DNA from 4 places in the Lacticaseibacillus suihuaensis genome. Region 3 is predicted to be linked to each of the others. Evidence: predicted binding sites of a transcription regulator. Region 3 holds the regulator's gene; each other region holds the start of a gene.

Region 1 (2,156 bases), on a different contig from region 3:
TCAGCGCGGCCTGCTTTTGCTTTTCGGCGTCGTCAATCTTGGCCTGCACGGTCTTGGGATCGGCCACGGTGATGGTCAGGTTCTTGCGCGAGCCGGCCTCATCCAGCAAGTCGATGGCCTTGTCGGGCAAGAAGCGGTCTTGAATGTAGCGGCTGGACAGGGTGACAGCGGCCTGAATCGCGGCCGGCGTGTAGGTGACGTGGTGGTAATCCTCGTAGCGCTTTTGGATGCCTTCGAGGATCTTGACGGTTTCGGCCTCGGTCGGCTCGTCGACGGTGACGGGCTGCAGGCGCCGGGCCAAGGCGCTGTCTTTTTCAATCTGGCGGTACTCGTTGTTGGTGGTGGCGCCGACCAGCTGCATCTCGCCACGCGCCAGCGCCGGCTTGATCACGTTACCGGCGTCCATGCCGCCTTCCGCGTTGCCGGCCCCGACGATTTCGTGAATCTCGTCGATGAACAAAATGACGTTGGGACTCTTCTTCAGCTCGGTCAACAGCTGCTGCATGCGCTGCTCGAACTGGCCGCGAATGCCGGTGCCTTGCACCAGCGACACGACGTCGAGCTGGATGACCTGGCGCTCTTGCAGCTTGGCCGGCACGTCACCGTTGGCGATCTTCAGGGCGAGCCCCTCGACCACCGCGGTCTTACCGACCCCGGCCTCACCGATCAGCACCGGGTTGTTCTTGGTGCGACGGTTCAGGATTTCGATCACCCGGGCGATTTCGGCGTCGCGGCCAATCACGGGATCAATCTCACCGTTTTTGGCCTTGTCGGTCAGGTTGACCCCGAACTGCGCGAGCACGCTGTTGCCGCCGCCGCGGTTGTTGTTGCCGCCGCGGCCGGCCTGCGTCGGCGGGGTCTGTGCGGTTGGGGATTCGGGCTGGCCCGAATTTTGCCCCTGGCTCATCGCCTTGAACAGGTCGTCAAGGCTGTTGAAGCCGAAGGGGTCGTTGCTTGCATTGGTTGGATTCATAGAACCTCCTGCTTGCGCCTTGAGCTGCTGGTAGCAGTTTTGGCACAGGTTGATCTCTTGGCGTTGACCATTCACGCTGGTGTACAGGTGAATGGTCGCTGGATTTTGATGGCAGTTCTCACAGAGCATCGCGATCACGACCTTTCTTTGTGGGGGGAGCCCCCCTTGTCAAAAAAAGCTTTGACCTTTATTGACCAAGGACTAGTATACAACAGCGGGTTAAATTTGCAAGCACTCTAATGCCGAGAGTGCTAAAAAATTTGACGAAACCCTTTTCTTATCGGTTTTGATTGCGGTTTCACTCGCATAATGCTAGCATAATCTTGTACGTCAAAGCGCGTCAACTTCAAAGGCTGGCGCTTTAAAGGAGGCAGGCGAATGGCACCGGACTACCAGCAGCTGATGGACGAGTTACGCGCAGGGTCGCGCAGCGAAATCGAGGTGACCCCGGAAACTTTCGGGGCGTTTCGGACCGCTTGGACCGACTATCCCAACCGCGACGAGATCGTGGGGCAGGCCAAACGCGGCGGTAACATCGTCTACCGTTACAAATCCGGGTCGGGAGATTAAAAAGCGACTTCAGACTTGCCGTGAAAACGGAATGATGGTAAGGTTTACAAGAGATAGAATTGTCCATTCTATTCGGAAAAGACTTTTTATGCGAAGGAGCAGATTACTCATGGAAAAACGCGAATTTAATGTCATTGCAGAAACAGGGATCCACGCACGTCCGGCTACCCTTTTGGTTCAGGCCGCAAGCAAGTTCAACTCCGACATCAACTTGGAATACAAGGGGAAGAGCGTCAACTTGAAGTCCATCATGGGCGTGATGTCCCTGGGCGTTGGCCAAGGTGCCGACGTGACCATCTCCGCTGAGGGTGCCGACGAAGCCGATGCCATCAACGCCATCGAAGAAACGATGAAAAAGGAAGGTCTGTCTGACTAATGACAAAGCAACTCAAAGGGATCGCTGCTAGTGACGGCATCGCAACTGCGAAGGCCTACATGTTAGTGCAACCCGATTTGTCATTTTCTCAGTCTACAATTGAAGATCCAGAAAAAGAAATCGACCGTTTGCACGACGCACTAGACCAAAGCAACGGCGAGCTGAAGATTATCCGCGAAAAGGCGGCGGAGTCACTGGGTGAGGAAGAGGCGCAAGTCTTCGACGCACACATGATGA
Region 2 (2,156 bases), on a different contig from region 3:
GGCGACGCCTGCTTTTGCGTTCAGCGGTTACCAGGAGTAGGCGCGAAAGGCCTTGTTGTCGGTGAGGTGCGACTGAGCGACAATCTGGTGGCCGAAGTAGACCTCGGTGAACAGGCCTTCGTTGAGCTCGGCGTCTTTGGCTTGCCCCAGTTCGGCCAGGGTGGCCAGCGCGAGGTTGGCGCAGTGGGTGCCGAGCTGTTTTTTGGCGCGATCGGTCAGCGGTGCGACCTGGGCGTTGACCTGCGCCTTGACGTGGTGGTCTTGATCGATTTTGACGCTAATCACCATCAGGGCCCAGGCGAAGGCGGGGTTGGCGGTGCCGGTTTTGGTCGAATGGCCGTTGTGATCGAGGGTGCCAGCGGCAAAGCCTTGGTCCTGCTTCAGGGTCTTGGCGATGGCGGCGTTGAGTTTGGCCAGCACGGTCTTGGCCCTTTGGACCTTGGCCCGGGATTCGGCGGCGGCGTGGCTTGCGACGCTGGCTTCGCGGCTGCTCGCGGCTTGCGAAGACTGCGCGGCGGCCCGGGAAGACCGGGAGGCGGCCGCCTGTTCCTGTTTGGTCGGCGGCGCCGGGGCGACGGCCAGGCCGATGGCGAACAGGACGACGCCGACGAGCACATCGATGCCCGGCGTCTTGAGCGAGCGGTGCTTGAGGATGTGCAAAATCAGCAGAATCAGGCCGACGGTGATGAAGCCGACGCCGAGCCAGGCGAGCAGTGTGGATAAGTAGGACATGCGACAATCTCCTTACAGGCAGCTTTTAACGTCGATCAGGGCTGGACGTTGCCGCCTTCATTGTGGCACGTTGCCCCGCGGCGAATAAAGTAATCTGCCTCGGCGAATTTCGGGTGCCGACCGATGCGCGAGACCGCGCCGTTGTGCTATGCTGAGGACACGAAAAAAAGTGAGCCGAAGTATTTGACCTTTTTTGACTTTTGACGTATGCTTAGCACTGTATTCAAATGAGTGCTAATTTACGCACGTAACCTAGGAGGAATACCCATGCTAGTTCCTACAGTCGTTGAACAGACCAGCCGCGGCGAACGCGCCTACGACATTTACTCACGCCTACTCAAAGACCGGATCATCATGCTGTCCGGGGAAATCAATGATCAGGTGGCCAACTCGATCATTGCCCAACTGCTTTTCCTGGACGCCCAAGATCCGGATAAAGACATCTACCTCTACATCAACTCGCCCGGTGGTGTGATCACCTCCGGGCTGGCGATTCTCGACACGATGAACCTCATCCACGCGGATGTGCAGACCATCGCCATCGGGATGGCCGCCTCCATGGCCAGTGTGCTTCTGGCCGGCGGGAAGAAGGGCAAGCGCTTTGCGCTGCCACACTCCGAGGTTCTGATTCACCAGCCACTGGGCGGGGCCCAGGGCCAGCAGACCGAAATCGAAATCGCCGCCGAGCAGATCCTGAAGGCCCGCGTCAGCCTGAACCAGATCCTGTCCGACGCGACCGGCAAGTCCGTCGATGAGATTAAGGCCGACACCGAACGCGACCACTACCTGACCGCGCAACAGGCCAAGGATTACGGCCTGATCGATGCGATTTTGACCACCAAGGCCGACCAGAAGTAAGTGGCCGGTGACGCCAAAAAGCCGTTTCTCGCAATTGAGAAACGGCTTTTTGTGTGCGGTGTTGGGTTAGCTCAGGGCCTGGTCCTGAATGGCGGCCAGGTGCGAGTCGACGCGGTCGACCTGCGCCTTGATCGCGTCGTAAGTCGGCTGATCCAGCTGCATCAGCCGGGTGCAGTCGCCGACGTGGGCGAAGATCTCGTCGCGCGAGTCCTTGGCCTTTTGGGTCAGGCTGACGTCGACGCGCCGCTCGTCGGTGGTGGAGCGGGTGCGGGTGATCCAGCCGCCTTTTTCGAGGCGCTTCATCAAAGGCGTCAGGGTGCCAGAGTCAAGCTCGAGGGTCTTGCCCACCTCCTTGACGGACATGGTCCCGTGCTCGTACAAAGACAGCAGGGTGATGTACTGCGGGTAGGTCAGGCCAAAACGGGCCAGGGCCTGCGCGTAGAAGTGATTGTACTGCTTTTGCGCCCGGTAGATGGAGAAGCAGAGCTGCTCATCTAATAAAATCGGTTTTACCATAAACTTCGCCTCCAGATGTGTCAAGATTATTGTACACGATACGGTGGCGC
Region 3 (2,156 bases):
GTTGAATATTTCGCGGAAGTAGTTCAGTGGTAGAACATCACCTTGCCATGGTGGGGGTCGCGAGTTCGAATCTCGTCTTCCGCTTCTCACTTTCCGCCGGGATGGCGAAACTGGTAGACGCACAGGACTTAAAATCCTGCGGTAAGTGATTACCGTGTCGGTTCGAACCCGACTCTCGGCATGGTCATATTAATACGCACCCATAGCGCAACTGGATAGAGTGTCTGACTACGAATCAGAAGGTTGTAGGTTCGACTCCTACTGGGTGCATTCCGGCTCGCCGGAACGCAATTGAATAGCGATAATGCGGAAGTAGTTCAGTGGTAGAACATCACCTTGCCATGGTGGGGGTCGCGAGTTCGAATCTCGTCTTCCGCTTCATCGGGAAATAGCTCAGCTTGGTAGAGCGCTACGTTCGGGACGTAGAGGTCGTGGGTTCGAATCCCGTTTTCCCGATCAGTCAAAGATCGACGTGCAGACGCCGATCTTTTTTTGCGTTCGCTTTTTTGGCCAACCATGGCTATAATGAAAGTCAAGATTAGTCAGACTCTCGACAAAGGAGGTGTCGTATTGCAAGGGCAGAACATGTCGGATGTGATTGAGCAGTACCTGAAAGCGATGCTTCAGGCCGAGCGGCAGGTCGAGATCTCGCGAGCCGAGGTCGCAGACCAGTTCAATTGCGTCCCGTCCCAGATCAATTATGTGATCAAGACCCGCTTCACCCCGGAGCGGGGGTACGTGGTCAAAAGCAAGCGCGGCGGCGGGGGCTACATTCGCATTCACAAGGTCAGTCAGCTGTCCGACCAATCGCTGGTGTGCCTGATGGCTCAGAAGCTGCCGGAGACGCTGAGCGACGCGGCGGCTCAGCGCATGCTGCAGCAGCTGTACGAGGCTGGGTTGGTGAGTCGCCAAACCGGCACCGCAATGCTCAACGTGCTGAGCCCCCAGGTGCTGGCCCAGCCCGACGCGGTCAGCGAGGGCCGGCTGCGAGCCAGGCTGATGCAGGCGCTGCTTGACAGCCTGCGCTACGGCCACTAGCCTGTGTTGCGGTCGCACTAGTTCGGCTGTCGCAACTGCGCGGCCGACCGGGATTGCCGCACCGCACCGCCGACCGCTGTAGTTGCACCGCGACGACGAACTGTGACTCAATAGTAGATGAACGTTAGTGTTGAACCGATCCCAGGGATCAAAGGAGTTTGCGTATGGACAACTTATTCACCCCTAGTGCTAAAAACGTCTTACAAATCGCGCAGGATCAGGCTAAGGCCTTCCACCACCACGCCGTCGGCACCGAGCACCTTTTGATTGCCCTGGTGATCGAGCCCGAGGGCATCGCCGGCAAGACCCTGCGTCAGCTGTCGGTCACCGAGGCCGATGTGCATGATGAAATCGAACGCTTCACCGGTTACGGCACCAGCGCCGGCAGCAGCACCGCCAAGGACGCCTACCTGCCGTACTCGCCCAAGGGCAAGGAGATTCTGAGCTTCGCCGGCGATGAGGCCAAGCGGCTCGGCGCCTTAAAGATTGGCACCGAGCACATCCTGCTCGGCCTGCTGCGCGAGGATGACATCCTGGCGGCCCGGATTCTGCAGAACCTAGACCTGAGCCTGGCCAAGACCCGGCAGCTGGTGCTGAAGAAAATGGGTATCTCGGATGCCCCGGCCAAGCACAAGGGCGGCCCAGCTGCCCGGCCGACCCGGGCGGCCAGCGCCGGCACCCCGACGCTCGACGGTCTCGCGCGTGACCTGACCCAGCTGGCCCGGGAGAACAAGATGGATCCCGTGGTCGGCCGCGACAAGGAAGTGCGGCGGCTGGTCCAGATCCTGGCGCGTCGCACCAAGAACAACCCGGTTTTGATCGGTGAACCAGGGGTCGGCAAAACCGCCATCGCCGAGGGCTTCGCCGAGAAAATTGTGGCCGGGCAGGTGCCGGCCGACATGAAGAACAAGCGGCTGATGATGCTCGACATGGGGTCTTTGGTCGCCGGCACCAAGTACCGCGGCGAGTTCGAGGACCGGCTCAAGAAGGTGATCGACGAGATTTACCAAGACGGGCAGGTCATCTTGTTCATCGACGAGCTTCACACGCTGATCGGCGCCGGTGGGGCGGAAGGCGCAATCGACGCCTCCAACATTTTGAAGCCGGCCCTGGCTCGC
Region 4 (2,156 bases), on a different contig from region 3:
CTGAGCCTCGATTTCAAGCTGCATCTGGCGCCTTTCGGCCACGTCCAGTTCCGTCGGGCGGGAGTTCATCTCCACGTTGATGTTGGCACTGGCCTCATCGACCAGGTCGATCGCCTTGTCCGGCAGGAACCGGTCGGTGATGTAGCGGTTGGACAAGGTTGCCGCGGCGACCAAGGCCGAGTCGTGAATCCGGACGCCGTGGAAAATCTCGAAGCGTTCCTTCAAACCGCGCAGGATCGAAATGGTGTCTTCCACCGTCGGCTCCTGGACCAGTACCCGCTGGAAGCGCCGCTCCAGCGCCTTGTCTTTCTCGATGTTTTCGCGGTACTCGTCCAGCGTGGTCGCGCCGATCAAGTGCAGCTCGCCTCGCGCCAGCATCGGCTTGAGCAGGTTGCCGGCGTCCATCGCGCCTTCGGCCTTGCCGGCGCCGACGATGGTGTGAATCTCGTCGATGAACAAGATGATCTGCCCCTCAGACGCTTTGACCTCCTTGAGCACGGCCTTGAGCCGCTCCTCGAACTCACCGCGGTACTTGGCACCGGCCAAGAGGCTGCCCATGTCCAGGCTGATGATGGTCTTATTCTTCAGGTTGTCCGGCACGTCCTGACGCACGATGCGCTGGGCCAGCCCCTCGACGATCGCCGTTTTGCCGACACCGGGCTCACCGATCAACACCGGGTTGTTCTTGGTCTTGCGCGACAGGATGCGAATGACGTTGCGAATCTCCTCGTCGCGGCCGATGATCGGATCCATCTTGCCGGTTCGCGCCTCTTTGACCAGGTCGGAGCCGTACTTTTTGAGGCTTTGGTAATTGTTCTCCGCGGTTTTGCTGGTGACCTTCGCGCCGCCGCGAACCTTGTTCACCGCGGCGGTCAGCTTCTTGGCGGTCAGCCCGGATTCCGTCAGGTACTGGGTGATCGGCAGGTACTGCTGGTCAAAAAGCGCGAGTAACACGGCCTCGGTGGCGATGTAGGTGTCGCCTAGCTTCTCTTGGACCTTACCGGCGTCTTGCAGCAGCTGGTACAAGGTCGAGCTGAGCGATTGACCGTAGCTGGTCGCCCCTTCCACCACTGGCAGGTCGTCTAGGGCCTTGTCGATCGCTGCGTTCAGCCCGTCGAGGTTGACCCCGGCGTCTTTGAACAAGGTGCTGGCAAACGCGTTGGGCTGCACCAGCGCCTTCATCAGGTGGGCCACATCGATTTCCTGGTGGTGCCGCACCGCCGCAATCTGCTGGGCTGAGGCCAGCGCCTCACTGACGGCCTGGGTTAAGTTATCTGGATTCATGTTCATCCTCCTTTGGCATCGCAACCGCGGCCAGTGGCCGCCGATTGTCTGGGCTACCCCTTCATGATACGCGGTTGAAGGGCGTCGCCGCTACAGGGACATCTTACCAAGAAGGCATTGGTCAGTAAAGGTCAAAACAAGTTCGACGGCAAAAATCGGTCGCAGGGCGGAGCCGCCAGTCGCCTTGACGCGCGGCACCGGCGCGAAGCGGCCGCCAACGCGTCAGCCCCGCCTGCTCCATCCGTCCGTGTGGGACCGCGCCGCTTTGGATCCACCACCGCGGTCGCGCTGCCAAAAAAGCCCCGCCGATGCGGGGCTTTCTCACAGCAATCCAGGCCTTCGTTACTTGGTGCCTGGGGCCGGCCGATTGGCACTGTCTGACGCAACCACGCCTGCGGCCAGCTGGCGCCGCAGGTCCTCGATCTCCGCGTCCTTGTCCTTAGTGGCTGCGGCCACCTGGGCCTTCACGTCGGCCTCAAGCGCCTGGTTGGTTTTGGTCAGCGCCGCCATTTCCTTTTTGGTCTTGGCAAGGCTTGCGGTCGACACCAGAAGCGTGACCAAGGCGCCGAGCAGAAGCGACACGACGATCACGACGATCAGCGGCCACTTGAAAGCGGCACCGAAAAAGTTGACGGCCACCGGCTGGCCGTTCAGCAGGGCAAAGATGATCACGATCAGGGCAATCACCAGTCCGACGATTAAGCGTTGTTGATTTTTCATTCAATTCGCCTACTTTCGGTTGAATAAACCGCCGGCCAGCCAATCGCCGACGTGCGGGGCAAGCGTGTAGAAGTTGGCGGCCAGGCTCATCACCGCCGGCGCGTTAATCTCGCGAACCGGATGGTTGAAGGCCCGAACGATTCGCGCGGCCA

The links. Region 3 encodes CtsR, which represses protease genes until heat stress. Its sites were predicted from a motif close to TTGGTCAAAAAAGGTCAAANA; they were not measured.
Region 1: the regulator CtsR is predicted to act here: its motif matches at 1,151-1,171, upstream of ACYVRZ_RS09360 (ATP-dependent Clp protease ATP-binding subunit).
Region 2: the regulator CtsR is predicted to act here: its motif matches at 913-933, upstream of ACYVRZ_RS07285 (ATP-dependent Clp protease proteolytic subunit).
Region 4: the regulator CtsR is predicted to act here: its motif matches at 1,402-1,422, upstream of clpB (ATP-dependent chaperone ClpB).

What each region holds. Positions count from the first base shown of each region.
Region 1 is NZ_BAAGBJ010000010.1:4,780-6,935, forward strand. Features, by position in the region: gene ACYVRZ_RS09360 (ATP-dependent Clp protease ATP-binding subunit) at 1-1,102, opposite strand, end outside; gene ACYVRZ_RS09365 (hypothetical protein) at 1,352-1,543, shown strand; gene ACYVRZ_RS09370 (phosphocarrier protein HPr) at 1,653-1,919, shown strand; gene ptsP (phosphoenolpyruvate--protein phosphotransferase) at 1,919-2,156, shown strand, end outside.
Region 2 is NZ_BAAGBJ010000006.1:154,955-157,110, forward strand. Features, by position in the region: gene ACYVRZ_RS07280 (hypothetical protein) at 28-732, opposite strand; gene ACYVRZ_RS07285 (ATP-dependent Clp protease proteolytic subunit) at 1,000-1,590, shown strand; gene ACYVRZ_RS07290 (MarR family winged helix-turn-helix transcriptional regulator) at 1,657-2,106, opposite strand.
Region 3 is NZ_BAAGBJ010000004.1:213,382-215,537, reverse strand. Features, by position in the region: tRNA gene ACYVRZ_RS05690 (tRNA-Gly) at 13-84, shown strand; tRNA gene ACYVRZ_RS05685 (tRNA-Leu) at 96-181, shown strand; tRNA gene ACYVRZ_RS05680 (tRNA-Arg) at 197-270, shown strand; tRNA gene ACYVRZ_RS05675 (tRNA-Gly) at 307-378, shown strand; tRNA gene ACYVRZ_RS05670 (tRNA-Pro) at 383-456, shown strand; gene ACYVRZ_RS05665 (CtsR family transcriptional regulator) at 571-1,038, shown strand; gene ACYVRZ_RS05660 (ATP-dependent Clp protease ATP-binding subunit) at 1,203-2,156, shown strand, end outside.
Region 4 is NZ_BAAGBJ010000001.1:283,999-286,154, forward strand. Features, by position in the region: gene clpB (ATP-dependent chaperone ClpB) at 1-1,284, opposite strand, end outside; gene ACYVRZ_RS01270 (LapA family protein) at 1,627-2,004, opposite strand; gene ACYVRZ_RS01275 (SDR family NAD(P)-dependent oxidoreductase) at 2,014-2,156, opposite strand, start outside.